3 regions of the Streptomyces citrinus genome follow, and region 2 is predicted to be linked to each of the others. Evidence: predicted binding sites of a transcription regulator. Region 2 holds the regulator's gene; each other region holds the start of a gene.
The links. The regulator HrcA, encoded in region 2, represses chaperone genes, less so after heat shock. The targets are predictions, from matches to a motif close to TTNGCACTCNGNNNNNCNGAGTGCNAA.
Positions count from the first base shown of each region.

Region 1 (9,488 bases), 620 kb from region 2:
CCCGTTCCTGCCCGGCCTCGGCTACGTCGGGCAGCACGCCGAGATCTGCGGCCAGCAGGACCGGCTCAGGTCCCGCTTCGGCACGGCCCCGCGGCTGCTCCGCCCGCCCTACGGCAACTACGACGCGGACACCCTGCGGGCGGCGGGCGCCTGCGGCATCGACGCGATCGTCCTGTGGCGCGCCTCGATGCAGATCCACGACCTCCGCTACGCCGACGGCGGCGACCGCCTGCACCCCGGCGACATCATCCTGACCCACTTCCGCGGCCCGGCCGACCTCAAGGGCACGACCCTGACCCAGATGACGACCCGCATGCTCCGCCGCATCCAGGAACAGGGGTTCACGGTGGGGCGGTTGGAGGACTACCTCTGACCGTCCCTCCCCGGCCGGGCTCAGTGACCGCGGTGCGACGCGGCGTACGAGGCCAGGACCAGGAGGCCGAGCGCGAACCCGGCGACGACCTGGACGCCCGCCGTGACGGGCAGGCCCGCCCGGCCGCCGAACGCGAAGGCCGAGGCGACGACCAGGACGGCGAGGGCGAGGAGCGCCCACAGCACCCCCTCCACGGGGACGTGGGCGGCCCACAGCCACACGGCCGCGGTCAGGCAGGCCAGCGCGTCCACGAACAGCACGAACAGCGCCAGCGCGGCGTCTCCCCAGCGGGAGCGCGGAGTGCGGTAGTGACCGGCCATGCCCCGAGCCTCGTACGGAACCCCGGGCTCCGGCTCCGAAGCCCCCGACCGAGATCGATCCGTGCCCCGCGACCGACCGAAATGCCCCGCCGCGCCGCCGTCGATTGGCACTCCGCTTGACCGAGTGCTAATCGCGGTCATAGTCTCGGCCCTGGCACTCACCACTGGAGAGTGCCAACAGCGACGGGCAGGTCCGGCACCCGCGACGACGGATCCACCTGGTCGCCACCTCAGACTGTTAACCCCGTGAGATCTCCGAAGGGGGAGACCGGATCGTGACGACCACCAGCTCCAAGGTTGCCATCAAGCCGCTCGAGGACCGCATTGTGGTCCAGCCGCTCGACGCCGAGCAGACCACGGCCTCTGGCCTGGTCATTCCGGACACCGCCAAGGAGAAGCCCCAGGAGGGCGTCGTCCTGGCCGTGGGCCCGGGCCGCTTCGAGAACGGCGAGCGCCTTCCGCTCGACGTGAAGACCGGCGACATCGTGCTGTACAGCAAGTACGGCGGCACCGAAGTCAAGTACAACGGCGAGGAGTACCTCGTCCTCTCGGCTCGCGACGTGCTCGCGATCGTCGAGAAGTAGAACCCCCGAAGCAGATCGGTCTGCTTCGAACCGCGCCCCTGGCACCCGCGATCTTCAACGAGCCGGGGTCAGGGGCGCGGTGCGTTGGAACAGGGCTCTGCACCGAGCTCCACATCAAGCTTCACCCCGAGTTTTCCGAGAGGGCTGAATCGCTCCCATGGCGAAGATCCTGAAGTTCGACGAGGACGCCCGTCGCGCCCTCGAGCGCGGCGTCAACAAGCTTGCCGACACGGTCAAGGTGACGATCGGCCCCAAGGGCCGCAACGTCGTCATCGACAAGAAGTTCGGCGCCCCCACCATCACCAACGACGGTGTGACCATCGCCCGTGAGGTCGAGGTCGAGGACCCTTACGAGAACCTCGGTGCGCAGCTGGTGAAGGAGGTGGCGACCAAGACCAACGACATCGCGGGTGACGGTACGACCACCGCCACCGTGCTGGCCCAGGCCCTCGTCAAGGAAGGCCTGCGCAACGTCGCCGCCGGCGCCTCCCCGGCCGCCCTGAAGAAGGGCATCGACGCCGCGGTCAAGGCCGTGTCCGAGGACCTCCTCGCGACCGCCCGTCCGATCGACGACAAGGCCGACATCGCCGCCGTCGCCGGTCTGTCCGCGCAGGACAGCCAGGTCGGCGAGCTCATCGCCGAGGCGATGGACAAGGTCGGCAAGGACGGTGTCATCACCGTCGAGGAGTCCAACACCTTCGGCCTGGAGCTCGACTTCACCGAGGGCATGGCCTTCGACAAGGGCTACCTGTCCCCGTACTTCGTCACCGACCAGGAGCGTATGGAGGCCGTCCTCGACGACCCGTACATCCTGATCCACCAGGGCAAGATCGGCTCGATCCAGGACCTGCTCCCGCTCCTGGAGAAGGTCATCCAGGCCGGCGGCTCCAAGCCCCTGCTGATCATCGCCGAGGACGTCGAGGGCGAGGCCCTGTCGACCCTGGTCGTGAACAAGATCCGCGGCACGTTCAACGCCGTCGCGGTCAAGGCCCCGGGCTTCGGCGACCGCCGCAAGGCGATGCTCCAGGACATGGCCACCCTCACCGGTGCCACCGTCATCGCCGAAGAGGTCGGCCTCAAGCTCGACCAGGCCGGCCTGGACGTGCTCGGTTCCGCGCGCCGCGTGACCATCACCAAGGACGACACCACGATCGTCGACGGTGGCGGCAACAAGGGCGACGTCGAGGGCCGCGTCAACCAGATCAAGGCCGAGATCGAGAACACGGACTCCGACTGGGACCGCGAGAAGCTCCAGGAGCGCCTCGCGAAGCTCGCCGGTGGCGTCTGCGTGATCAAGGTCGGTGCCGCGACCGAGGTCGAGCTCAAGGAGAAGAAGCACCGTCTGGAGGACGCCATCTCCGCGACCCGCGCCGCGGTCGAGGAGGGCATCGTCTCCGGTGGTGGCTCCGCGCTCGTCCACGCCGTCAAGGTCCTTGAGGGCTCCCTCGGCAAGGAGGGCGACGAGGCCACCGGTGTCGCCGTCGTCCGCCGCGCCGCCGTCGAGCCGCTGCGCTGGATCGCCGAGAACGCGGGCCTCGAGGGCTACGTGATCGTCTCCAAGGTCGCCGAGCTCGACAAGGGCTTCGGCTACAACGCCGCGACCGGCGAGTACGGCGACCTGGTCAAGGCCGGCGTCATCGACCCGGTCAAGGTCACGCGCTCCGCCCTGGAGAACGCCGCGTCGATCGCCTCCCTGCTCCTGACGACCGAGACCCTGGTCGTCGAGAAGCCGGCCGAGGAAGAGGCCGACGCCGGTCACGGCCACGGCCACGGTCACTCGCACTGACCCGAGCTGTTCCCGAGGCCCGGTTCCCGCAGCGCGCGGGGGCCGGGCCTCGCCCGTTCGCGGGGCGCCCCGCGAGGTCGCCCTACTGCGGCCCGTACTTCCGTCCCGTACGTGACGTGATCCCGCCGAGCAGCGCGCGCGGCGTCACCTTCACCACGCCCATCAGCGCCTTGTACCGCGGGTCGGGGATCGAGAGCGACTTGCCGCGGGCCAGGTCGGACAGGGCTGCGGCCACCAGCTTGTCCGCGTCGAGCCACATCCACTTCGGGATGTTGCCCGTGCCCATCCCGGCCCGCTCGTGGAACTCCGTCCGCACGAACCCCGGGCACAGCGCCATCAGCCGGACCCCGCTGCCCGCGAGGTCCTTCGCCGCGCCCTGCGTGAACTGCACGACCCACGCCTTCGACGCCCCGTACGTGCCGCGCGGCACGAACGCCGCGACCGACGCCACATTGACCACGCCGCCCCGCCCGCGCTCGCGCATCACCGCGGTCGCCGCCGACGTCAGCCGCAGCACCGCCTCGCAGTGCACCTTCAGCATCGTCAGCTCGTCGGCCATGGGGACTTCGAGGTAGTGCCCCTTGTTGCCGAACCCGGCGTTGTTGACGAGGAGGTCGACGGCCGCCTTACGGTCCTGGAGGCGCGCCTCGACCGCCGCGATCCCCTCGTCCGTGGACAGGTCGGCGGTGAGCACCTCGGCCTCGATGCCGTGCCCGTCGTGCAGCTCCGTCGCCTGCTCCCGCAGCCGCTTCGTGTCGCGCGCGACGAGCACCAGGTTGTGCCCGTCGGCGGCGAGGCGCCGGGCGAACGCGGCGCCGATGCCCGCGGTGGATCCCGTGATCAGTGCCGTAGTCATGCGTCAAGGTTAGTGAGCATCAGTGGTGCCCGTGATCACCGGAGCCCGGCGTCCGCGCCCGCTGCCCCTGGTCGACGACCACGAACTGCCCCATCATTGCGCCGTCTTCGTGGTACAGCAGATGGCAGTGGTACATGAACGGCACCTCGGGATCGGCGAACTCCGGTCCCCCGTCGAACCGCAGCGCCAGCCTCATCGTCGTCCCGCTCGGCAGGAACACGGTGTCCTTGCGGCCGCGCAGCTCGGGCGGCGGCGCCTCCCCGTCGACCTCGACGACCCTGAACTGCACGTCGTGCACATGGAAGTTGTGCGGCATCCCGTTGTCGTTGCGCACGGTCCACACCTCGGTGGTGCCGCGCGTGACCGTCTCGTCGATCCGGCCCATGTCCATGGCCCGCCCGTTGATGCCGCTCATCCGCAGCTCGAAGTCCCGTCCGCGCACGGCGTCCCGGGCGTCGGGCAGCTCCAACTCGCCCAGCCGGGACGGGATCGCGGGGGAGGGCCGGAGCCGGTCCGCCGCGCGCAGCTGCAACACGTCGAAGGAGTCGTCGCCGCCCGCGAACCGCCGCTGCCACGCGTCCCCGTAGCCGTCCTGCGGGAAGCTGCGCAGCACGGCCCGCTCACCGGGCGCCATCCGCACCACGATCTCGGCCCGCTCCCCGGGCGACAGCCGGATCCGGTCCAGCGTGGCCGGCCGCTCCAGGAGCCCGCCGTCCGTCCCCACGAGCGCGACGTCCCGGCCGTCCGCGAACCCGAAGGCGTACGTCCGTGCCGTCGACGCGTTGAGCAGCCGCAGCCGGACCCGCTCGTCGCGCACCACCCGGTACGGGTCGAGGGTGCCGTTGACCATGGTCCGGTCACCGAGGAAGCCGACCGACCGCATCAGCCCGTGCCCGTGGTCGAAGCCGGCCCCGTCGAACTTCACGTCCTGCACGATCACCGGCAGATCGTCGACCCCGTACGTCCGGGGCAGCGCGAGCCGTTCGCTGCGCTCGTCGTCCACCAGGAACATCCCGGCGAGCCCCCGCTGGACGTGGCGCTCGGTCCGCCCGTGCGGATGGGGGTGGTACCAGAGGGTGGCGGCGGGCTGGTCCACGGTCCACCGCGGGGTCCACTCGGCGCCGGGCTCGATCATCTGGTGCGGGCCGCCGTCCATCCGGGCGGGCAGATGCATGCCGTGCCAGTGCACGCTGGACGCCTCGTCGAGCTCGTTGCGCACGCGGACCCTGACCTTCTCGCCGCGCTCGGCGCGCAGGGTCGGCCCGAGGAAATCCCCGTCGAAGCCCCACGTGGCCGTCCTCCTGCCGGGCCTGAACTCCTTCTCGCCCTCGCGCATCCGCAGGTCGAAGACGCGCGCGCCGTCCTTCTCGTCGATGTGCGACGGCGCGAGCGGCGGCACCGCCAGTTCGTTGCGGAACTCCGCCCGGCCCGCCGTGCTCACCTTCGCGTCGCTCCACAGCCACAGCACGCCGCCGCCCACCGCGAGCGCGAGGACGGCGACGAGCGAGCCGAGCACGAGGAGGACCCGCTTCAGGCGGGCCTTGGGTGTCTTCCGGGTCTTCGGAGTCATGCGTCGAGCGTCGCGCCGCCCCCGGCCCGCCCACATCGGGGGCGACCCCCCACCCGCCCCTGACCCGACCCCCGTACGGCACCGGGGGTTTCCCCGGCCGGACCCCCCTACAGGCCGTGCTTCGTCACGTACGCGCGCGCCTGCCGCACCGTCTCCGCGTGCAGCGCGTCCGCCGCCACGAGCAGCCGGGGCAGCAGCGGCCGCTCGGTCGTCACGGCCCGGAACTGGAACGCCACCGTCACCTCGTGGTCGGGCCGGTGGATCACCTCGATCGCGTCGCCCGCGCGGATCTCACCCGGCTCGATCACCCGCAGATACGCCCCCGGAACGCCCTCCTGCGTGAACCGCTTGACCCAGCCGCGCTCGCCCAGGTGCCCCTGGAAGGTGCGGCACGGGATCCGGCCCGAGGTGACCTCCAGGACCAGGTCGGGGCCGACGCGCCAGCGCTCGCCGATCTTCGCGCCGGTGATGTCGACGCCCTCGGTGGTGAGGTTCTCGCCGAACACGCCGCTCGGCAGCGGCCGCCCCAGGGTCCGCTCCCAGGCGTCGAGGTCCTCGCGCGCGTACGCGTAGACGGCCTGGTCGTCGCCGCCGTGGTGGCGGGTGTCGCACACCGCGTCCCCGGCCAGCCCGCTCGCGCCGGTCCCCTTGGCCCCGGGCGCGGTGACCCGCACCGGGCCCTCGACCGGCCGCTTGTCGATGCCGGTCACGCCCTCCGGCTGGTCGGTGTACTCCACGGCCTCGCGACGGCCCAGGTTGAGAGACAGAAGCTTCATGGCATCGCACGCTACGGGACCTTGGCCAAAGCCACCACGCATTATTCGCCGCGAACCCCAAGCTCCGCTTATGCTTGAGTCATGATCGAGGCCCGTCATCTCCGTGTCCTGCGCGCCGTCGCCGCCACCGGCTCCTTCTCGGCGGCGGCCCGCGAGCTGGGCTGCACCCAGCCCGCGGTGAGCCAGCAGATGAAGGCCCTGGAGAGCTCGGCCGGCACCCCGCTGCTGATCCGCACGGGCCGCGAGATGCGCCTGACCCAGGCCGGCGAGGCCCTCGTGCGGCACGCGGCGGGCATCCTCGCCGGGCTCACCGCCGCCGAGGAGGAGGTCGCCGCGATCGCGGGCCTGCGCGCGGGCCGGGTGCGTCTGGTGTCCTTCCCCAGCGGCAGTTCGACGCTGGTCCCGACGGCCCTGGCCGCCCTGCGCGCCGCACACCCCGGCACCCGCGTCTCGCTGGTCGAGGCCGAGCCGCCGCGCTCGGTGGAGATGCTGCGCGAGGGCGACTGCGACGTGGCTCTTGCCTTCCGGTACGAAGGCGCTCACGCGGCGGAGGAGTGGGACGACCTGGTCGTACGCCCGCTGCTCGCGGACCGGCTCGTGGGCCTGGTCCCCGAGGGGCACCGGCTCGCGTCGGCGGGCTCGGTGACGATCGACGCGTTCGCGGACGAGTCGTGGATCGCGGGGTGCCCGCGCTGCCGGCGCCAGTTGGTGGAGGTGTGCCGGGGCGCCGGGTTCGTCCCCCGTATCGACTTCGCGACGGACGACTATCCGGCGGTGGTCGGCCTCGTCGGCGCGGGGCTCGGAGTCGCCGTCCTGCCCGAACTGGCGATCGAGTCCGTTCGGCCCAAGGGTGCACGGACAGTGACCGTGGAGCCCGCGGTGCAGCGCGAGATCGTCGCGCTCACCCTGCCCGATCTGGCCCAGGTGCCGGCGGTCGCCGCGACCCTCGACCAGCTGGCGAAGGCCGCCACCAGGGCCGCGACGGTCTGAGCGAGGGCGTGGGCGCGCCGGAGCGCACCTACGCCACCCTCATCGCAGAAACGTTCCTTCAGTTGCGTCCCGCGCCGGTCGCGGGGGTTCCACCACCCATCGCCGACGCCGTGACGAGCCGGTTGCGGGCCCGTCCCATGAGCTCTTCGCGCTCGTCCTCGGTGAGTCCGCCCCAGACGCCGTACGGCTCGCGCACCTGGAGCGCGTGAGCAGCGCACTCCGCGCGCACCGGGCACCTCATGCAGACCTCCTTGGCCGAGTTCTCGCGGGCGCTGCGCGCCGCTCCCCGCTCGCCTTCCGGGTGGAAGAAGAGCGAGCTGTCGACCCCGCGGCAGGCCGCGAGGAGCTGCCAGTCCCACAGATCTGCGTTCGGTCCGGGAAGGCGGGAGAAATCTGCCATTGCGTTGTCCCCTTGTAGCCGTTGTGACGCGGATACGGTGCCCATGACCGTACATCTACTGTCTAAGGAGATGAAAATATGACTCATTGCGAATCTAGCTACAGACACCAGCAAAAGGGAAGAAAAGGCGCTAAATGGGGCATAGCTTGTGATGAAACCTTGAGGGTCTGTTGCGCCGCCCCCGCTGTGTCCGGCCCCTCACGTAGAGTGCCGAACGAGGCCGACCGACCCGTAACTCTTTCGAGTGACCGTCGTTGAGAGTGCGAGGCGGTTGAAAGAACAAGCGCTCGGGCATCTGTCCGAGAGCGTCGACCGCACAGGTGACGATTTCGTACCAGCCTGGAGGCTCAAGGTGACGCGCATCAGCTGCGGAGGACGGTCATGACATCCGTCCTCGTCTGCGACGACTCCCCGCTTGCCCGAGAGGCGCTGCGCCGCGCGGTAGCGACCGTGCCCGGCGTCGAGCGCGTGACGACCGCGGCCAACGGCGAGGAAGTCCTCCGCCGCTGGGGCGCCGACCGCTCGGACCTGATTCTGATGGACGTACGCATGCCCGGCCTGGGCGGCGTCGAGACAGTGCGGCGGCTGCTCTCCGCCGACCCCGGTGCGCGCATCATCATGCTCACCGTCGCCGAGGACCTGGACGGCGTGGCGCTCGCCGTCGCCGCCGGCGCCCGCGGCTATCTGCACAAGGACGCCTCGCGCGCCGAACTGCGGGCCACGGTGACGCAGGCGCTCGCGGACCCGACCTGGCGGCTCGCGCCGCGCAGACTGCGCTCGGCCGAGATGGGTGCCGCGCCGACCCTGACCGCGCGCGAGATCCAGGTGCTCGAAGGCATGAGCCATGGACGGTCCAACGCCGAGATCGGGCGCGAGCTGTTCCTCTCCGAGGACACGGTGAAGACGCACGCGCGGCGTCTGTTCAAGAAGCTGGGTGCCTCCGACCGGGCGCACGCGGTGGCTCTCGGGTTCCGGTGGGGCCTGGTCCGGTAGTGCGCCGCCGGGGTGCTGCGTCCAGCCGTCCACCGATTTCGTGTGGCTGGGCGCGCCGTGCCCCGCGCCCCTTCGGGGTGCGGCTCCTCGTTTCCCGCGCGATGCCGCATCCTTGATGTGTGGAGTTCCTCGGGGACGACGAATCGGGCGAGCAGGGTCAGCGAGAGGGGAGGGCGCAGGAAATGAGTTCCGGCGCACCTGTCCATAACGCTTCAGTGCACAACGACGGCCGCGGCGACGCGGACCGCGCTTCGGCAAGGCACCATGGACCGATGCGCGACGACGAGGCAGCCACCCCGCAGGGAGGCATCGGTACGCTAGTCGGCGCAGCCGTCGACGGTGACGAGCAGGCCACGCACGATCTGCTCGCGCACGTCCATCCCCTCGCCATCCGCTACTGCCGCACCCGGCTGTCCCGGCTGCCCGGTGACGCGCGGCACTTCGTGGAGGACCTCGCCCAGGAAGTCTGTGTCGCGGTGCTGCTCGCACTGCCGCGCTACAAGGACACCGGGCGCCCCTTCGAGGCCTTCGTCTTCGCCATCGCCGCGCACAAGGTCGCCGACCTGCAGCGCGCCGCCATGCGCGGCCCCGGGTCCACGGCCGTGCCGTCCGACGAGATGCCCGAGCGGCCCGACGACTCCCTCGGCCCCGAGGAGCGGGCACTGCTCAGCAGTGACGCCGAATGGGCCAAGAAGCTGCTCGCCAACCTGCCCGACAACCAGCGGGAGCTGCTCCTGCTGCGCATCGCCGTCGGCCTCACCGCCGAGGAGACCGGGCAGATGCTCGGCATGTCACCCGGCGCCGTGCGGGTCGCCCAGCACCGGGCGTTGAGCCGCCTCA
Region 1 covers NZ_CP146022.1:3,458,741-3,468,228, reverse strand. The annotation lists gene V2W30_RS16015 (polysaccharide deacetylase family protein) at 1-373, shown strand, start outside; gene V2W30_RS16010 (hypothetical protein) at 394-693, opposite strand; gene groES (co-chaperone GroES) at 969-1,277, shown strand; gene groL (chaperonin GroEL) at 1,435-3,063, shown strand; gene V2W30_RS15995 (SDR family oxidoreductase) at 3,146-3,919, opposite strand; gene V2W30_RS15990 (multicopper oxidase family protein) at 3,939-5,489, opposite strand; gene V2W30_RS15985 (MOSC domain-containing protein) at 5,597-6,265, opposite strand; gene V2W30_RS15980 (LysR family transcriptional regulator) at 6,347-7,255, shown strand; gene V2W30_RS15975 (WhiB family transcriptional regulator) at 7,314-7,655, opposite strand; gene V2W30_RS15970 (response regulator transcription factor) at 8,037-8,648, shown strand; gene V2W30_RS15965 (sigma-70 family RNA polymerase sigma factor) at 8,921-9,488, shown strand, end outside.
Region 1: a site for HrcA is predicted at 798-824, ahead of groES (co-chaperone GroES). Genes of this name have one in related genera too.

Region 2 (9,488 bases):
GTCCGACCTCTCCTGGAGCTGCGTCGCGAGGCGCTGGGACTCGCCGAGCAGGGACTCCGTACGGGAGTTGGCGATGATCGTGTTGATCGCGACGCCGATGGTGTTCACGAACTGGTCGAAGAAGGCCAGGTGGACGTCGGAGAAGCGGGAGAACGAGGCCAGCTCGATGACGCCGAGGAGCTTGTCCTCGAAGAGGATCGGGATGATGACGACCGAGGCGGGCGCGGCCTCACCGAGACCGCTGTTGATCTTGATGTAGTCCGGCGGCGCCTCCTCCACGAGGATGCGCTTCTTCTCCAGCGCCGCCTGCCGTACGAGCCCGTGGACCGGCATGCCGCCCGTGTCGACGACCAGGGCCGCCGCCGAGCCGTACCCCGCGATGTAGGCGAGGCCCTTGGTGGGGATGGCCGAGCGGATCGGGGTGTCGTCCTCGTCCGGTTCGGCGAGGAAGAAGGCGCCGTACTGCGCGTTCACCAGCGGGGTCAGCTCGCGCAGGATCAGGTCGGCGACCTCCATCAGGTCGCGGTGGCCCTGCATCAGCGCCGCCAGGCGGGCCAGGTTCGACTCCAGCCAGTCCTTCGCGCGGGTCGTCTCGCGGAGGTTGGCCACCATCAGGTTGATGTTGTCCTTCAGCTCGGCGACCTCGCCCTGGGTCTCCACCGTGATGGAGCGGGACATGTCGCCGGAGGTCACCGCGGAGGCGACCTCGGCGATGGCGCGGACCTGCGTGGTCAGGTTCGACGCCAGTTCGTTCACGTTCGTCGTCAGGCGCTTCCAGGTGCCGTACACGCCCTCGACCCGGGCCTGGCCGCCGAGTTGGCCCTCGGAGCCCACCTCGCGGGCCACGCGGGTGACCTCGGAGGAGAAGGACGAGAGCGTGTCGACCATCGTGTTGATGGTCGTCTTGAGTTCGAGGATCTCACCGCGCGCGTCGACGTCGATCTTCTTGGAGAGGTCGCCCTGGGCCACGGCCGTCGCGACCTGCGCGATGTTGCGGACCTGCGACGTGAGGTTGTCCGCCATGTAGTTGACGTTGTCGGTGAGGTCCTTCCAGACACCCGAGACGCCGTGCACGGTCGCGCGGCCACCGAGCCGGCCGTCGGTGCCGACCTCGCGGGCCACACGGGTCACCTCGTCGGCGAAGCCCCGCAGCTGCTCCACCATCGTGTTGACGGTGTCCTTCAGTTCGAGGATCTCGCCGCGGGCGTCGACCGAGATCTTCTTCGACAGGTCGCCCTGCGCCACCGCCGTGGTGACCTGGGCGATGTTGCGGACCTGCGAGGTCAGGTTCGACGCCATGAAGTTGACGTTCGCGGTGAGGTCGTTCCACACACCGGCGACGCCGCGGACCTGGGCCTGACCGCCCAGGTTCCCTTCCGTGCCCACCTCGCGGGCCACGCGGGTGACCTCGTCGGCGAAGGCGGAGAGCTGGTCGACCATCGTGTTGATCGTCGACTTCAGTTCGAGGATCTCGCCCTTCGCCTCGACGGTGATCTTCTTGCCGAGGTCGCCCGAGGCCACCGCCGTCGACACGAGCGCGATGTTGCGGACCTGCGACGTGAGGTTGTCCGCCATGAAGTTGACGTTGTCGGTGAGGTCCTTCCAGACGCCGGAGACGCCGCGGACCTGGGCGCGGCCGCCGAGTTGGCCCTCGGTGCCGACCTCGCGGGCGACGCGGGTGACCTCGTCGGCGAAGGCGGAGAGCTGGTCGACCATCGTGTTGATCGTCGACTTCAGTTCGAGGATCTCGCCCTGCGCGTCGACGGTGATCTTCTGGCTCAGGTCGCCGTTGGCCACGGCCGTGGTGACCTGGGCGATGTTGCGGACCTGCGAGGTCAGGTTCGACGCCATGAAGTTGACGTTGTCGGTGAGGTCCTTCCAGACGCCGGAGACGCCGCGGACCTGGGCGCGGCCGCCGAGTTGGCCCTCGGTGCCGACCTCGCGGGCCACGCGGGTCACCTCGTCGGCGAAGGCGGAGAGCTGGTCGACCATCGTGTTCACGGTCAGCTTCAGTTCGAGCAGCTCGCCCGTCGCCTCGATCGTGACCGTGCGCGTCAGGTCGCCCCGCGCCACCGCCGTCGTCACCAGGGCGATGTCCCGCACCTGCGCGGTGAGGCGCGACGCCATCGTGTTGACGGCCTCGGTCACATCGCGCCAACTCCCGGACAGGCCCTGGGCCTTGGCGCGGCCGCCGAGACGGCCCTCGGTGCCGACCTCGCGCGCGACGCGGGTCACCTCGCCGGTGAACAGCGAGAGCTGGTCGACCATCTTGTTGACGGCGCCGCCCAACCTCCTCAGGTCGCCCCGGAGTTGGCGGGTCCCGTCGTGCAGGTCGACGCGCTGCGTCAGGTCGCCGCCCGCGACCGCGTCGAGCACCCGCGTGGCGTTCGCCGCCGGGGCGACCAGGGCCCCGATGATGGTGTTGACGTCGTTGATCCTGGTCGCCCAGGCGCCCTGTCCCGGGCTCGCCTCCAGCCGTTCGTCGAGACGGCCGTGGCGCACGATCTCCCGGCGCACACGCGTCAGTTCGACGTTGTAGTGGTGGCTGCGGTCGATGATCTGGTTGAAGACCGCGCCGAGCTCACCCACGATCCCGTTCCCGTTGTCGGGGACACGGATGAAGTTGCCGTCGCGGGCAGCCGTCATCGCGGCAAGGAGCGGACGCAGGTCGGCCGGATGGATCAGATCCCCGGGCGGGGGGATCGGCACCGTGGCCGACGTCCTGCTCGATGGCGCGCTGCGCGGTCCACGCTTAGCACTGTTCTCACTCATAGCGGCCCACTTCGGTGACTCGGCGCTTATGGGCGCGGTCAGTCTGTCACTCTGAGCGTGTCGCCTGAGGCGTCTTTGCCACAACTGCTCAGGAGCCGAAAAGTGGGGTCGATTCCTCTCCAGCGGGAAACCGCCGCCTCCGCCGCCGACCTGCCGGATCACTCGCACGTGGGATCGGTGGAGGCGCACACCTCGCTGCCCGGGAACCAGTTGGCGCCCGCCGCCGCTCGTCGTTTCGTCCGCTCGGCGCTCACCGGATGGGCCGAGGACGAGCTGCCCGAGGCGGCCGGAGTCGACGGCCGGATCACCGACGACGCCGTCGTCATCGTCAGCGAACTCGTCACGAACGCCGTCGTGCACGCCGGCACCGCCATCGACCTGCTGTGCCACCTCGCGGACGGCGTCCTCGTCATCGAGGTCACCGACCACCACCCCGCACGCGCCCTGTGGGGCGAACACCCGAGCCGCTCACCGGAGATGCCCGAGTACGGGCGCGGCCTGCGGCTCGTCGCCTCCCTCGCCGAGGCGTGGGGCATCACGTACCGGTCAGGCACCAAGACCGTCTGGGCCCGGCTGCCCGCCGACGGCACCGAGCCGTCCGCGGCCGAGCCCGACACCCGCTCCGCGGCGCGCGTCCTGCCGCGCGGCGCGCGCGCCGCCGAACTCCTCGCGGCCGCGCCCCGGCGCACACCCGACCGGGACTGGGTCAACCGGGGCGCCCTGACGTTCCTCGCGGAGGCCTCGGACATGCTCGCCGGGCAGCTCGACGTCGACATGGTCGCCGCCCTCGTCGGCCAGCTCCTCGTGCCGCGGCTCGCGGACTGGTGCGCCGTCTGGTTCTACGACGAGGAGGGCCGCGGCATGCCGGGCGCGGACGGGCACGATCTGCGCGGCGCCGACAGTGTCATGCCCGCGCCGCGCCTCGCCCGCGTCTGGCACTCCCACGAGAGCCGGATGGAGGAGCTCCGCGGCCTCCTGGAGAAGGACCCGCCGCGGCTGCCCGACAGCCCGTACTCCGCCCCCGTCCCCGTGCCGTGGCCCTTTCCGACGCAGGGCGACTCCGGGTCCGCGCTCGCCTACCGGCTCTCCGCCGGCGGCCGGGCGCTCGGCATCCTGCTCATCGGCCGGGCCGGACTGCTGCACTTCCCCGACGAGGTCACCGGGCTCGTCGAGGACTTCAGCCGCCGTGTCGCGCTCGCCGTCAGCGCGGCCCGCCGCTACACCCGGCAGGCCACCATCAGCCGCATCCTCCAGCGCGGTCTGCTGCCCTCCTCCATCGCCGAGATCCCCGGCATGAAGAGCGCCCTCGTGTACGAGCCGAAGGAGGCCGGCGGCCCCGGCGGCGACTTCTACGACGTGTTCCCCGCGAGCGACGGCCGCTGGTGCTTCGCCCTCGGCGACGTTCAGGGCAAGGGCCCCGAGGCCGCCGTGGTGATCGGGCTGGCCCGGCCCTGGCTGCGGCTGCTCGCCCGCGAGGGATACCCGGTCGCCCAGGTCCTCGACCGGCTCAACGGACTGCTGCTCGACGACGCCATGGAGGCCACGGACGCCGCGGGCCGCGCCCTCGCGGCCGCATCCGGCGGGCAGGACGTGCCGCCGGAGGGCTCGTCCACCCGCTTCCTGTCGCTCCTCTACGGCGAACTGACCCCCACCGAGACGGGCGTGACCTGTACGCTCGCCTCGGCCGGACATCCGCTGCCGCTGCTGATGCGGCCCGGCGGCGAGGTCGTCCCCGCGGCCGTACCGCAGGTGCTCCTCGGCGTCGTCGACGACCCCGAGTACACGAGCGAGACCTTCGAGATGCACACCGGGGACACCCTGCTGTGCGTCACGGACGGGGTGACCGAGCGGCGCCGCGGCCACCTCCAGTTCGACGACGGCGAAGGGCTCGCGCACGCCCTCGCCGGATGCGCGGGGCTCTCGGCGCCGCTGCTCGCGGAGCGGATCCGGCGCCTCGTGCACGCCTTCGCGGACAGCCCGCCCGACGACGACCTGGCGCTCCTGGTGCTCCAGGCGCAGTGACGGGCGCCGAGGGTTTCGCGGAGGCGGGACAATGGGGGCATGCCTTCCGCACTCCCCGACGGTGAGCCCGTCCCCGACGACGGCTCGCTGCCCGCCTCAGCCCTGGCCGACGCGGCGTCGCGACCGCTCGGCTTCTACCTCCACGTCCCGTACTGCGCCACGCGCTGCGGGTACTGCGACTTCAACACGTACACGGCGACCGAGCTGCGCGGCAGCGGCGGCGTGCTCGCGTCCCGCGACAACTACGCGGACCTGGTCGTGGACGAGGTCCGGCTCGCCCGCAAGGTGCTCGGCGACGACCCGCGGCCGGTGCGGACCGTGTTCGTCGGGGGCGGTACGCCGACCCTGCTGGCCGCCTCCGACCTCGTACGGATGCTGAAGGCGATCCGCGACGAGTTCGGCCTCGCGGACGACGCGGAGGTGACGACGGAGGCGAACCCCGAGTCGGTGGACCCCGCGTATCTGAGCGAGCTGCGGGAGGGCGGGTTCAACCGCGTCTCGTTCGGCATGCAGAGCGCCCGGCAGCACGTCCTGAAGGTCCTCGACCGCACGCACACGCCGGGTCGGCCCGAGGCCTGTGTCGCCGAGGCGCGCGCGGCCGGGTTCGAGCACGTGAACCTGGACCTGATCTACGGCACGCCGGGGGAGACCGACGACGACTGGCGGGCTTCGCTGGACGCGGCGCTCGGGGCCGGACCCGACCACGTCTCGGCCTACGCCCTGATCGTCGAGGAGGGCACCCAGCTCGCCCGGCGCATCCGGCGCGGCGAGGTCCCGATGACCGACGACGACGTCCACGCCGACCGGTACCTGATCGCGGACGAGGTCATGACCGCGGCCGGGTTCGACTGGTACGAGGTGTCGAACTGGGCCACGTCCGAGGCGGCGCGCTGCCTGCACAACGAGCTGTACTGGCGCGGCGCCGACTGGTGGGGTGCCGGGCCCGGGGCGCACTCGCACGTCGGCGGGGTGCGCTGGTGGAACGTGAAGCACCCCGGGGCGTACGCCGCCGCGCTGGCCGCCGGGAAGTCGCCCGGCGCCGGGCGGGAGATCCTGGCCGACGAGGACCGGCGGGTCGAGCGAATCCTTCTCGAACTGCGGCTGCGCGACGGGTGCCCCGTGTCGCTGCTCAAGCCCGCCGGTCTCGCGGCGGCCCGCAAGGCCGTGGCCGACGGCCTGCTGGAGGGCGAGGCGTTCCAGGCGGGCCGGGCCGTGCTGACCCTGCGCGGGCGCTTGCTGGCGGACGGGGTCGTGCGGGACCTGGTGGACTGAGGGCGCCGCTCGCGGTGGGCGGCGCGTCCTACGCGGTGACGAAGTCGATCAGTTCCTCGACCCGGCCCAGGAGTTCGGGCTCCAGGTCCTTGTAGGACCTGACCCGGGACAGGATGTGCTGCCACGCCTCGCCGGTGTTCGCCACACGCCAGCCGAGCGCCCGGCACACGCCCGTCTTCCAGTCCTGGCCGTGCGGAATCCGCGGCCAGGACTCGATACCCACCGAGGACGGCTTCACCGCCTCCCAGATGTCGATGTACGGGTGGCCCACGACCAGGGCGTGCTCGCTCGTCACCGACCGGGCGATCTTCCATTCCTTGGTGCCGGGCACCAGATGGTCGACCAGGACACCGAGGCGGGCGTCGGGTCCGGGCGCGAACGCGGACACGATCGCCGGAAGGTCGTCGACGCCTTCCAGGAACTCCACCGCCACACCCTCGATGCGCAGGTCGTCGCCCCACACCCGCTCGATGAGCTCCGCGTCGTGCTTGCCCTCGACGTAGATGCGGCCGGCCCGCGCCACGCGCGCACGGGCCCCGGGGAGCGCCACCGAACCCGAGGCCGTACGGGTCGGGCGGACCGGCGCGGGCGCCACGGCGGCGGGCCGCACCAGCGTGACGACCTTGCCCTCCAGGAGGAAGCCGCGCGGCTCCATCGGGAAGACGCGCTGCTTGCCGAAGCGGTCCTCCAGGGTCACCGTCGGACCCTGCGCCGTCTTCTCGACGCGGACGACCGCGCCGCAGTACCCGGTGGTGACCTCCTCGACCACGAGATCCGGCTCGGCCGGTACCTCGGGCACCGGCTTGTTCCGCTTCCAGGGGGGCGTGAGGTCGGCGTGGCCGTACGCACGGCGCTGCGGGTCCGAAGGACCCTCGTGGGAGGGGTGGCGGGAGACGGGTGGGAGCATTCGGCCGACGATAGGAGAAGTGGGCGCGCCCGTCCTAGGACACGCCGAAGCGGGCCGCCAGTGTGGCGCGCTGCTCGCGGACAAAACCCGCATTCACCACGGATCCGTGCCCGGGGACGTAGACCGCGTCCTCGCCGCCGAGCGCGACGAGCCGGTCGAGCGCCGCGGGCCACTGCCGGGGCGCCGCGTCCGAGCCCGCCTGCGGCTCCCCGGACTCCTCGACGAGATCGCCGCAGAAGACGATCTCCGGGGCACCGGCGATGCCCGGCACGAGCACCGCGAGGTCGTGGCCGCTGTGCGCCGGGCCGACGTTCGCGAGCAGCACCTGGAGGCCGCCGCCCAGGTCGAGCGTCCACTCCCCGCACACCCGGTGGTGCGGCGTGACCAGCAGGTCGCTCGCCTCGCCCGCCAGGTCCTCGTCCAGACCGTGCCCCACGGCGTCGGAGCGCAGCGCGTCGGCGCCGTGCGCGAAGACGGCGTCGACGCCCACGGCCCCGTACACCTCGACGCCCGCGAACGCGGCCGTGCCGAAGACGTGGTCGAAGTGCGGATGGGTGAGAGCGATGTGCGTCACTCTCCCGTGTGGCGTCAGGAGGCGCCGGACGTCCGCGCGCAGCCGGGAGCCTTCACGCAGTGAGGATCCGGTGTCGATCAGCAGGGCCGCGCCGTCCCCCACGACGAGGCCGGTCGTGCAGTCCCAGCCGGGCAGCCTGACCCGCCCCACGCGTGGCGCCAGCTCTTCCCAGCCCGCCGCCGTCCAGTCGATGCGTTCACCACGTTCCATGGGGACGACGCTAGCGGCCTTGCCGGGGCCGTACCCCACGGCCGTACACTGAGCCGGGGACGATTGGCACTCGCCCGCGGGGAGTGCCAAAAGGGAAGATCACGACGAGAAGGTCGCTGGAGGTGTGCGCCGATGCTCAGTGAACGCAGGCTCGAAGTGCTGCGCGCCATCGTCCAGGACTATGTCGGAACCGAGGAGCCGGTGGGCTCCAAGGCGCTCACCGAGCGGCACCGCCTCGGCGTCTCGCCGGCGACGGTGCGCAACGACATGGCCGCCCTGGAGGACGAGGGATACATCGCCCAGCCGCACACCAGTGCCGGGCGCATCCCCACCGACAAGGGGTACCGCCTCTTCGTCGACAAGCTCACGAACGTCAAGCCGATGACCGCCCCGGAGCGCCGGGCCGTCCAGAACTTCCTGGAGGGCGCGGTCGACCTGGACGATGTCGTCGGGCGGACCGTGCGGCTGCTCGCGCAGCTCACCCGCCAGGTCGCGATCGTCCAGTACCCGTCGCTGACCCGGTCCACCGTGCGCCACGTCGAGCTGCTCTCGCTGGCGCCCGCCCGCGTGATGCTCGTGCTGATCACGGACACCGGGCGCGTCGAGCAGCGGATGATCGACTGCCCGGCGCCGTTCGGCGAATCGTCTCTGGCGGATCTGCGCGCCCGGCTCAACAGCCGGATCGCGGGCCGCCGCTTCGCCGACGTACCGCAGCTGGTGCAGGATCTGCCGGAGGCCTTCGAGGCGGAGGACCGCGGCACGGTCTCGACGGTGCTCTCCACTCTTCTGGAGACGCTCGTCGAGGAGTCCGAGGAACGGCTGATGATCGGCGGCACCGCCAATCTCACCCGCTTCGGACATGACTTTCCCCTCACTATCCGACCCGTTCTCGAAGCCCTTGAGGAGCAGGTCGTGCTCCTCAAGTTGCTTGGTGAGGTGGGGGATTCGGGCATGGCCGTACGGATCGGTCACGAGAACGCCCATGAGGGGCTCAACTCCACGTCCGTCGTGTCGGTCGGCTACGGTTCGGGCGGCGAGGCAGTCGCCAAGCTCGGCGTGGTCGGACCGACCCGCATGGATTACCCGGGAACGATGGGAGCAGTACGCGCAGTGGCACGTTACGTCGGACAGATCCTGGCGGAGTCGTAAGTGGCCACGGACTACTACGCCGTACTCGGCGTGCGCCGCGACGCTTCCCAGGACGAGATCAAGAAGGCTTTTCGGAGGCTCGCGCGCGAGCTGCACCCGGACGTGAATCCGGATCCGAAGACCCAGGAGCGGTTCAAGGAGATCAACGCCGCCTACGAGGTGCTCTCCGACCCGCAGAAGAAGCAGGTCTACGACCTCGGGGGCGACCCCCTGTCGCAGTCCGGCGGAGGCGGTGCCGGAGGCTTCGGCGCCGGTGGGTTCGGGAACTTCTCGGACATCATGGACGCGTTCTTCGGGACCGCGTCGCAGCGCGGCCCCCGGTCGCGTACGCGCCGCGGACAGGACGCCATGATCCGGCTCGAGATCGAGCTGGACGAGGCCGCCTTCGGGACCACCAAGGACATCCAGGTCGACACCGCCGTGGTCTGTACGACCTGCAGCGGCGAGGGCGCGGCCCCCGGTACCTCCGCGCAGACCTGTGACATGTGTCGCGGTCGCGGTGAGGTCTCGCAGGTCACGCGGTCCTTCCTCGGCCAGGTCATGACCTCGCGGCCGTGTCCGCAGTGCCAGGGGTTCGGCACC
Region 2 covers NZ_CP146022.1:2,843,237-2,852,724, reverse strand. The annotation lists gene V2W30_RS13325 (HAMP domain-containing protein) at 1-2,646, opposite strand, end outside; gene V2W30_RS13320 (ATP-binding SpoIIE family protein phosphatase) at 2,875-4,794, shown strand; gene hemW (radical SAM family heme chaperone HemW) at 4,834-6,066, shown strand; gene V2W30_RS13310 (DUF3097 domain-containing protein) at 6,095-6,973, opposite strand; gene V2W30_RS13305 (MBL fold metallo-hydrolase) at 7,008-7,757, opposite strand; gene hrcA (heat-inducible transcriptional repressor HrcA) at 7,890-8,906, shown strand; gene dnaJ (molecular chaperone DnaJ) at 8,907-9,488, shown strand, end outside.

Region 3 (9,488 bases), 1.0 Mb from region 2:
AGCGCCATCGAGGCCGCGCTCGCCGCCACCGACGGCGAGGTCAAGAACGCGATCCTCGTCGTGCTCGGCGACGTGGACGGGCCGACGGCGGCCCGTCTGCTGACCGAGGCGAACGGCCACCTGCGCGCCGCCCTCGCGGCGGCGGCCACCCTCTGACCCCCACTCGTCCCCTCCCTCCCCGCACAGCAAGGCAGCACGCACCATGGCTGAGAACAAGAACCGCGACGTGGCGGCCTCGATCCTGCCGCTCGTCGGCGGTGCCGCGAACGTCACGTCCGTAGCCCACTGCATGACCCGGCTCCGACTGGGCCTGGCCGACCGCTCGCTCGTCCAGGAAGAGGCGCTCAAGGCGCTGCCCGATGTCATGGGCGTCGTCGAGGACGACACGTACCAGATCGTCCTCGGCCCGGGGAAGGTCGCCCGGGTCACCCCGGAGTTCGAGGAGCTGGTGAACGACGGCAAGGCCGCCGCCCCCGGCCCGCAGCCGCCGACCGCCGACGCGCTGGCGGCGCAGGGCGCGGAGCTCAGGGCACGGCAGAAGGCGAAGAACGCGACGCCGTTCAAGCTCTTCCTGCGGAAGATCGCCAACATCTTCGTGCCGCTGATCCCGGCCCTGATCGGCTGCGGCATCATCGCGGGCATCAACGGCCTGCTGATCAACCTGCACTGGCTGCCCGGTGTCACCCCGGCCCTCGCGGCCATCGCCTCCGGCTTCATGGCGCTGATCGCGGTCTTCGTCGGCTACAACACGGCGAAGGAGTTCGGCGGGACGCCGATCCTCGGCGGCGCGGTCGCGGCGATCATCGTGTACCCGGGTGTCGCGAACATCGACGTGTTCGGCCAGACCCTCTCCCCCGGCCAGGGCGGTGTGCTCGGCGCGCTGGGCGCGGCGGTCCTCGCGGTCTACGTCGAGAAGTGGTGCCGCAAGTGGGTGCCGGAGGCGGTCGACGTCCTCGTCACCCCGACCCTCACGGTCCTGATCTCCGGCCTGGTCACGATCTTCGGCCTGATGTTCGTCGCGGGTGAGGTCTCCACCGCGATCGGCGACGGCGCCAACTGGCTCCTGGAGAACACCGGCATCTTCGCCGGCGCGGTCCTCGGCGGGCTGTTCCTGCCGCTGGTGATGCTGGGCCTGCACCAGGCGCTGATCCCGATCCACACCACCCTGATCGAGCAGCAGGGCTACACGGTCCTGCTCCCCATCCTCGCGATGGCGGGCGCGGGCCAGGTCGGTGCGGCGATCGCCGTCTACCGGAAGCTCAAGAACAACACGTCGATCCGCAAGACCATCAAGTCGGCGCTGCCCGCCGGTTTCCTGGGCGTGGGCGAACCCCTCATCTACGGTGTCTCGCTGCCGCTGGGCCGCCCGTTCATCACGGCGTGCGTCGGCGGCGCGGCGGGCGGCGCGTTCATCGGCCTCTTCTCGATGCTCGGCACGCAGGTCGGCTCGACGGCCATCGGCCCGTCCGGCTGGGCGCTCTTCCCGCTCCTCGACGGCAACAAGGGCCTGGGCGTGACCTGCGCGATCTACGCGGGCGGCCTGCTCGTCGGCTACATCGTCGGCTACCTCGCCACGTACTACTTCGGCTTCACGAAGGAGATGATGGTCGAGTTCAACGCGGACGTGGACCTCGGCGAATCCCCCGAGGCCCACGCGGAGGAGGGCCCGTCGGCCCCGCCCGTCACCGGCACCCCCAAGGAACCGGCGAAGGTCTGACCCTTCCGCCGACCCCGAGCCCCGGGCCTCACGGACGCTTCCCCCGAGCTCCGTGGGGCCCGGCCCATGTCCGGCCGCACCTGGCGCACGTCACCCCCGGTCGCAGTGGACCGTCGGGAGCCGTCCGCCTCTCACGGCAACCGCCCCTCCCGGTTGACCCGCCGGACGCGCTCCCGCAGCACCTCCCCCACCGGCGCCGGTTCGACCGCGTCCGGCGGGCAGTCCCACTCCCGGCCCCCGCCCGGCGGCCGCAACTGCACGTAACCGCCCTCGTGCCCCATGATCTGCCCGACCCGACCGTCCCTGCGGTCGATCACGTACGTCCCGACGCTCACCGCGCACCCGCCCCGCGGCCCCCGTGCAACACGGCCACCAGCCGCATCGCCGTATCGAGGTTCACACACCCCAGGTCGACCAGCGGGTACGCCGTCTCCCCCGCCGCCGACACCGGGTCGACCCGCAACGACGGCAGCAGCACCCCCGCGCCTTCCAGCTCCGCCTTGAGCTGGGTGACCACCTCCTCCACCACCAGGATCCGCTCCGCGCCCCGCACGACCATCCCGATCAGCACCTCTCCTACCGAGTGTTCCGCATTCCTCACCCAGCGTGACCGTGTCGGCTCTACGCTTTCCAGGGGCACGCCCCAACAAAGCCCCTTGTTCGCAACGGGAGTTGATGCGCATGACCGGACCCAAGGACCTCGACCCCTCGTCCCGCCGCGTGATGATCGGCGAGGAACTGCGCCACGCCCGCGAGAGAGCGGACCTCACCCAACAGGCCCTGGGGGAACTGCTGTTCGTGAGCGGCTCGTACGTGGGACAGATGGAGGCGGGGACGCGGCGGATCCTGCCGGACATGGCGGAGCGCCTGGACGAGACGCTGGCGACCGGCGACTTCTTCGCCCGCCACTGCAAGAAGGCGAACCGGTCCCGGCACCCTGAGCAGTTCGCGGAGGCCGCCGAGGCGGAGGCCCTCGCGACAGAGATCAGGCAGTACGGGGCACTGCTCATCCCCGGCCTGCTCCAGACGGCGGACTACGCGCACGCGGTGTTCCTCGACTACCAGCCCACGGCCCCCGACGAGACCATCGGCGAGCTGCTGGCCGCCCGCATGGAGCGCACCCGCCTCCTGGACAACCCAACAAAGCCGTTGTTGTGGGCCGTTCTGGACGAGGCGGCCCTGCGTCGCTCGGTCGGCGGCGCCGCCGTGATGGCGCACCAGCTCCACCACATCGCCGCCCTGGTGCGCGCCCGCCGGGTCATCGTCCAGGTGCTCCCGTTCTCGGCAGGCGGCCACGCCTCCCTGCACGGCTCACTGAAGCTCATGTACTTCGACGACGCCCCGCCTCTCTCCTTCATCGAAGCCCCCACAACAGGGCGGTTGTTGGACGACCCGGCAACGGTCGCCCGCAACGAACTCTCCTACGACCTGGTGCGGGCCAACTCGCTCACCCCGAAGCAGTCCCTGGCCCTCATCGAGGCCGTGGCGCATGATTACGGCCATGAGGAACAGCACCCCTGAGTTCGACCTCGACCTGCACGACGCCGCCGCCCGGAGCTGGCGCAAGTCCACGTACAGCGGCGGCGAAGGCAGCGACTGCCTCGAAGTCGCCGACGCCCACACCCCATCCACCGGCATCGTGCCGGTCCGCGACTCCAAGAACCCCGACGGCCCGAAGCTCGGGCTCCGGGCGGAGGCCTGGTCCGCGTTCATCGCCGACCTGCGGCGGAACTGACCCGAAGCTCAAGCCCCGAGCCCCGAGCCCTCTTTTCAAGGAACGGGAGGTGGGCCTCAACCCACCCTCCCACCCAGCGAGTTGAGAAATCCGGACACTTTCCGGCACCGATTTGCCACGGAGCGTGACAGCGCTCTAGCGTGCCCGGACAACGAACGACCCCCGCCGGTGCTAGCAACACCATGCGGGGGTCTGACCATCAAGATCTCACCCAAGGAGATCCCGTGGCTGACGCCCAGTCTAGTCCTGCCCCTGCCCAGGAACCCCACCCGCTGGCCAACCCCGGCTACGGCAAACGCTCCGCGCCGGACCAACTCCCGCGCACCGCGCACGACTTCGCGCACCTCCCGGAACGCGAGGCGCACATCGCCGGCCTCATCGACCGGCTGCCCGACGGCGCCGACATCTCCGTGAAGGCGCTGTCCCGCTGCCTCCCGTACGGGCAGGCGGCCATGCGTACGGCACTCAACAACCTGCAGCGCGCGGGCCACTTGAGGCGCGGCCGTGAGCACGTCCAGGGCTCGGGCAGCGCGCGCTGGGTGACACGCACCTGGTTCTCCCGTACCGCGCGCGGCGACGCCTGGTGGACGGCGTACGCGAAGGGCGACGTACCGGAGCCGGACCCCGACGCGACGCGGGCGGCTCCCCGCCCCACCCGCACCCGGGCGTTCCTGCTCCTGGCCGCTCTCGGCCGCACCGCTCCGTCCCTGGCGCTGTCGGCCGCCGAGTGCGCGCGGCTCGCGCCGGAGGTGGAGCGGTGGTTCACGCGAGGCGCCACCGAGGACGACCTGCGGCACGCCCTGACCGCGGGACTGCCCAGCCCCGTCCACAGCCCGGCCGCCCTGCTGCACCGCCGCCTGATCGACAAGATCCCGGCCCCGGCCCCCGTCGCCGCCCGCCCCGTCCTGCGCCTCATCGAGTGCGCGACCTGCGGGACACCCGGCCCCCACAGGCCCTGCCGGGCGGATTCTGCTCCGGGTGCCGCGGTGCCCGCCCCGCCTGGCCGCCCACGGGTCCGCTCACACCGGAGGCCGTCCGCGCCCGCGCCGCCGAGGCCCGCGCGGCGATGCTGCCCCGGGCCGAGCGAACACGCGTATGACCGCGCTCCACATGCGCCCCGCGCCGCGCTCCCGCATCCTGGCCCCATGGCTGACAGCACCTTTTCCAAGATCTCCTGGACCGAGTTCCGCCCGAACCGAAGCCGGCTGACCGCCGGAGCGGGGCTCGCCGGGATCGGCATGGTCGTCGCCACCGCGGGCGTCGGCCTCCTCGTCTACGAGCTGGCCCGCGCGGGCCGCAACTGGACCGGCAGCTGGGAGGTGCCGCCCACGGAGCTGGCGCACCGCGCCTTCCGCCAGGCGCAGACGGCGACCCAGAGCGCCGCGCGGGCGGGCCGTGACGCGTGGAGCACGTACGAAGAGGGCGCCTCCTGAGACAGGGCCGCCTTCCGGAAACGCCCGAGGGCGGTACCCCCTCGTGAAGAGGAGGTACCGCCCTCGGAACGTACAGACCGGCTGAACCGAAAGATCCGGCTCAGAAGTCCATGTCACCGCCCGGCATGCCGCCGCCGGCCGGGGCAGCGCCCGCCTTCTCCGGCTTGTCGGCGATGACGGCCTCGGTGGTGAGGAACAGCGCGGCGATCGACGCGGCGTTCTGAAGCGCGGAGCGCGTCACCTTGGCCGGGTCGAGGATGCCCTCGGCGATCATGTCGACGTACTCGCCGGTCGCGGCGTTCAGGCCGTGACCGATGGGAAGGTTGCGCACCTTCTCCACGACGACGCCACCCTCAAGGCCACCGTTGACGGCGATCTGCTTGAGCGGGGCCTCCAGGGCGAGCTTCACGGCGTTGGCGCCGGTCGCCTCGTCACCCTCGAGCTCCAGCTTCTCGAACACCGCGGAGGCCTGGAGGAGAGCCACGCCACCACCGGCGACGATGCCCTCTTCGACGGCCGCCTTCGCGTTGCGAACGGCGTCCTCGATGCGGTGCTTGCGCTCCTTGAGCTCGACCTCGGTCGCGGCACCGGCCTTGATGACCGCAACACCGCCGGCGAGCTTCGCCAGGCGCTCCTGCAGCTTCTCGCGGTCGTAGTCGCTGTCCGAGTTCTCGATCTCGGCGCGGATCTGGTTGACGCGGCCCTGGACCTGGTCGCTGTCACCGGAGCCGTCGACGATCGTCGTCTCGTCCTTGGTGATGACGACCTTGCGGGCGCGGCCGAGCAGGTCGAGACCGGCGTTCTCCAGCTTGAGGCCGACCTCCTCGGAGATGACGGTGCCACCGGTGAGGATGGCGATGTCGCCGAGCATGGCCTTGCGGCGGTCACCGAAGCCCGGGGCCTTGACGGCGACGGACTTGAAGGTGCCACGGATCTTGTTGACGACCAGGGTCGACAGGGCCTCGCCCTCGACGTCCTCGGCGATGATCAGCAGCGGCTTGCCGGACTGCATGACCTTCTCGAGCAGCGGAAGGAGGTCCTTCACGTTGCCGATCTTCGAGTTGACGATCAGGATGTACGGGTCGTCCAGCGACGCCTCCATACGCTCCATGTCGGTGGCGAAGTACGCCGAGATGTAGCCCTTGTCGAAGCGCATACCCTCGGTGAGCTCCAGCTCCAGACCGAAGGTCTGGGACTCCTCGACGGTGATGACGCCTTCCTTGCCGACCTTGTCCATGGCCTCGGCGATGAGCTCGCCGATCTGGGTGTCGGCGGCGGAGATGGAGGCCGTCGAAGCGATCTGCTCCTTGGTCTCCACGTCCTTGGCCTGCTCGAGGAGAGCGGCGGAGACGGCCTCGACGGCCTTCTCGATGCCACGCTTGAGGGCCATCGGGTTGGCACCGGCGGCCACGTTGCGCAGACCCTCGCGCACCAGGGCCTGGGCCAGGACGGTCGCGGTCGTCGTGCCGTCACCGGCGACGTCGTCCGTCTTCTTCGCGACCTCCTTGACCAGCTCGGCGCCGATCTTCTCGTACGGGTCCTCGAGCTCGATCTCCTTGGCGATGGACACACCATCGTTGGTGATCGTGGGGGCGCCCCACTTCTTCTCGAGGACGACGTTGCGACCCTTGGGGCCCAGGGTCACCTTGACGGCGTCGGCGAGCTGGTTCATGCCGCGCTCGAGGCCGCGCCGTGCCTCCTCGTCGAACGCGATGATCTTGGCCATGTGAAGTGGTCCTCCCGGACGGGGTGGAAACGCAAACGGATCGTGCAGGTGCCCGCGACGGACGGCCTACAGCCCTTGTGGTTCCTTGCCCCACCGGCCTGCGGACCTCACCGACTCGATCCAAGTTCTGTCACTCTCACGCGGAGAGTGCTAACGCCAATGATTAGCACTCGACCCCTTCGAGTGCAAGGTGCTCCCGCGAAGCGGGATCGTTGGGGGGTGGTGGTCGGGCGACGGGCGGGCGCAAGGTGCTCCCGTGAAGACCCAGGTGGCGGGCGCAGCACGAAGGGCCCGTCCCCGGTGACCGGGAGACGGACCCTCCATGGACGTGCGACGTACGAAGCTGTCAGTCGGACGCGCGCGCTTCAGCCGGCGGCCAGGCGGACCATGTCGGCCTGCGGCCCCTTCTGGCCCTGCGAGATCTCGAATTCAACTCGCTGACCCTCTTCGAGGGTGCGGTAGCCGTCCATCTGAATCGCGCTGTAGTGGACGAATACATCCGCACCACCGTCGACCGCGATGAAGCCGTACCCCTTCTCCGCGTTGAACCACTTGACGGTGCCCTGAGCCATGCCTAACTCCCCTATTACTGGCCCTTGCGCGAGACCACACTTCGCGGTCCCGGGTCAGACCTCACTCCCCAAAGGGTTTGGGGGTGTGCGCCGGAACGCGTCGACCGCGGCTGAATGTATCTGCCCAACTGCCGTCTGCAACAGGTCAGTCGGACGAGAATTCTGGGCACGCCCGATCGGGGAAAACGGTCCAACTGGACAGATCCCAGGGCAAGTCGGGCCAGATAAATGCCATAAAGGGCCCGAAAGGGCTGCGCACTTTGGCTACTTCTTGGCGGGCTTCGGGCGAGAACTCATATGCGCCCGTCATGCACCACTCGGGGAAACGAATCAGGTTCCCCAACTGTACCGCGCTCAACCATGCAGAATTGCCCCCTCCGCTTCTCTCGCGGAGGGGGCAATTCACGTGACTCTGGGTAGAACGGCGAAAGATCAGCCGCCGGCGACGGCGGGAATGATCGAGACGCCCGCGCCGTCCGGCGTCGCCGTCTCCAGGCCCTGCTCGAAGCGGACGTCGTCGTCGTTGACGTAGACGTTGACGAAGCGGCGCAGCTTGCCCTGGTCGTCCAGGACGCGGGCGGCGATGCCCGTGTGGTTCTTCTCCAGGTCGGCGATGACCTCGGCGAGCGTGGCGCCCTGGGCGGGGACCTCCGCCTGGCCGCCGGTGTAGGTGCGGAGGATGGTGGGGATGCGTACGTTGACGCTCATGGCTGGGTGACTCCCGTTCCTACAGGTTCAGTCGGCTCAGGTGCGGTCGGCTCAGTGGTCGGCGGCGAGACCGGCGTCGCGGAACGCGTCGAGGCTCGGCCGGATCGTGGCGGTCGCCTGAGACGAATCGGCAACCGCGTCGAGGGTCTTGAGCCCGTCTCCCGTGTTCAGGACGACCGTGGTGAGCGACGGGTCGATGTGGCCCGACTCGATCAGCTTCTTCGCGACACCGAGCGTCACGCCGCCCGCCGTCTCCGCGAAGATGCCCTCCGTCTGGGCGAGCAGCTTGATCGCCTCGACGACCTGCTCGTCGTTCACGTCCTCCACGGCGCCACCGGTGCGGCGGGCGATGTCGAGCACGTACGGGCCGTCGGCCGGGTTCCCGATCGCAAGGGACTTGGCGATCGTGTTCGGCTTCTGCGGCCGTACGACGTCCGTGCCGGCCTTGTACGCCACCGAGACCGGCGAGCAGCCCTCGGCCTGGGCGCCGAAGAGCTTGTACGGCTTGTCCTCGACGAGACCGAGCTTGATCAGTTCCTGGAGGCCCTTGTCGATCTTCGTGAACTGCGAGCCGGACGCGATCGGGATGACCAGCTGGTCCGGGAGCTGCCAGCCGAGCTGCTCGCAGATCTCGTACGCGAGCGTCTTGGAGCCCTCGCCGTAGTACGGGCGCAGGTTCACGTTCACAAAGCCCCAGCCCTCGCCCAGCGGGTCGCCGATGAGCTCGGAGCAGAAGCGGTTCACGTCGTCGTAGTTGCCCTCGATGGCGACGAGGTCACCGCCGTAGACACCGGCCATGACGACCTTGCCCTGCTCCAGGTCGTGCGGGATGAACACACAGGAGCGGAAGCCGGCGCGGGCGGCCGCGGCGCCGACGGCGCCGGCCAGGTTGCCGGTGGAGGAGCAGGAGAGGGTGGTGAAGCCGAAGGCGCGGGCGGCCTCGATGGCCTGCGCGACGACGCGGTCCTTGAACGAGTGGGTCGGGTTGCCGGAGTCGTCCTTGACGAACAACTTGCCCTGCTCGACGCCGAGTTCACGGGCCAGGTTGTCGGCCTTGACCAGCTGGGTCCAGCCCGGGTTCAGGTTCGGCTTCTCGGCGACGTCGGCCGGGACCGGCAGGAGGGGGGCGTAGCGCCAGATGTTGGCGGGCCCGGCCTCGATCTGCTTGCGGAGCGCCTCGGGGTCGCCGACGGGAAGGTCGTACGCGACTTCCAGAGGCCCGAAACACTCGACGCAGGCGAAGATCGGCCCGAGCGGGAACCGGGCGCCGCACTCGCGGCAGGAGAGGCCCGCGGCGGGACCGAGATCAACGGTCACAGCGGCGGTTTCGGTGGCGACAGTCTGTACAGCCATGAGAGGCGAGGCCCTTTCTCCTCATCTTCCTCGCGGCGCACCTCGCCGCGAGACGGATTTGGCACCTTCCCTAGCCGGGAGCCTCGCGACGTCGACGATGACAGTCACACGAGACCGGCTGGAGGGTTGCCGGGGCTTCAACGGGCCGTATCCCTCTGCCCCTCTGGATGAGCGGTATTCGGTTGTGTGTCATGCGGTGATGCGCGGCGGCGACCCCGACATGCGATGGTCACCGGCCTTGTTC
Region 3 covers NZ_CP146022.1:3,855,782-3,865,269, forward strand. The annotation lists gene murQ (N-acetylmuramic acid 6-phosphate etherase) at 1-156, shown strand, start outside; gene V2W30_RS17940 (PTS transporter subunit EIIC) at 203-1,717, shown strand; gene V2W30_RS17945 (hypothetical protein) at 1,849-2,052, opposite strand; gene V2W30_RS17950 (hypothetical protein) at 2,049-2,318, opposite strand; gene V2W30_RS17955 (helix-turn-helix transcriptional regulator) at 2,399-3,238, shown strand; gene V2W30_RS17960 (DUF397 domain-containing protein) at 3,219-3,452, shown strand; partial or broken gene V2W30_RS17965 (hypothetical protein) at 3,725-4,551, shown strand; gene V2W30_RS17970 (hypothetical protein) at 4,598-4,885, shown strand; gene groL (chaperonin GroEL) at 4,986-6,611, opposite strand; gene V2W30_RS17980 (cold-shock protein) at 6,977-7,183, opposite strand; gene V2W30_RS17985 (MoaD/ThiS family protein) at 7,616-7,891, opposite strand; gene thrC (threonine synthase) at 7,943-9,244, opposite strand; SAM riboswitch class I at 9,263-9,418, opposite strand.
Region 3: a site for HrcA is predicted at 6,775-6,801, ahead of groL (chaperonin GroEL). Genes of this name have one in related genera too.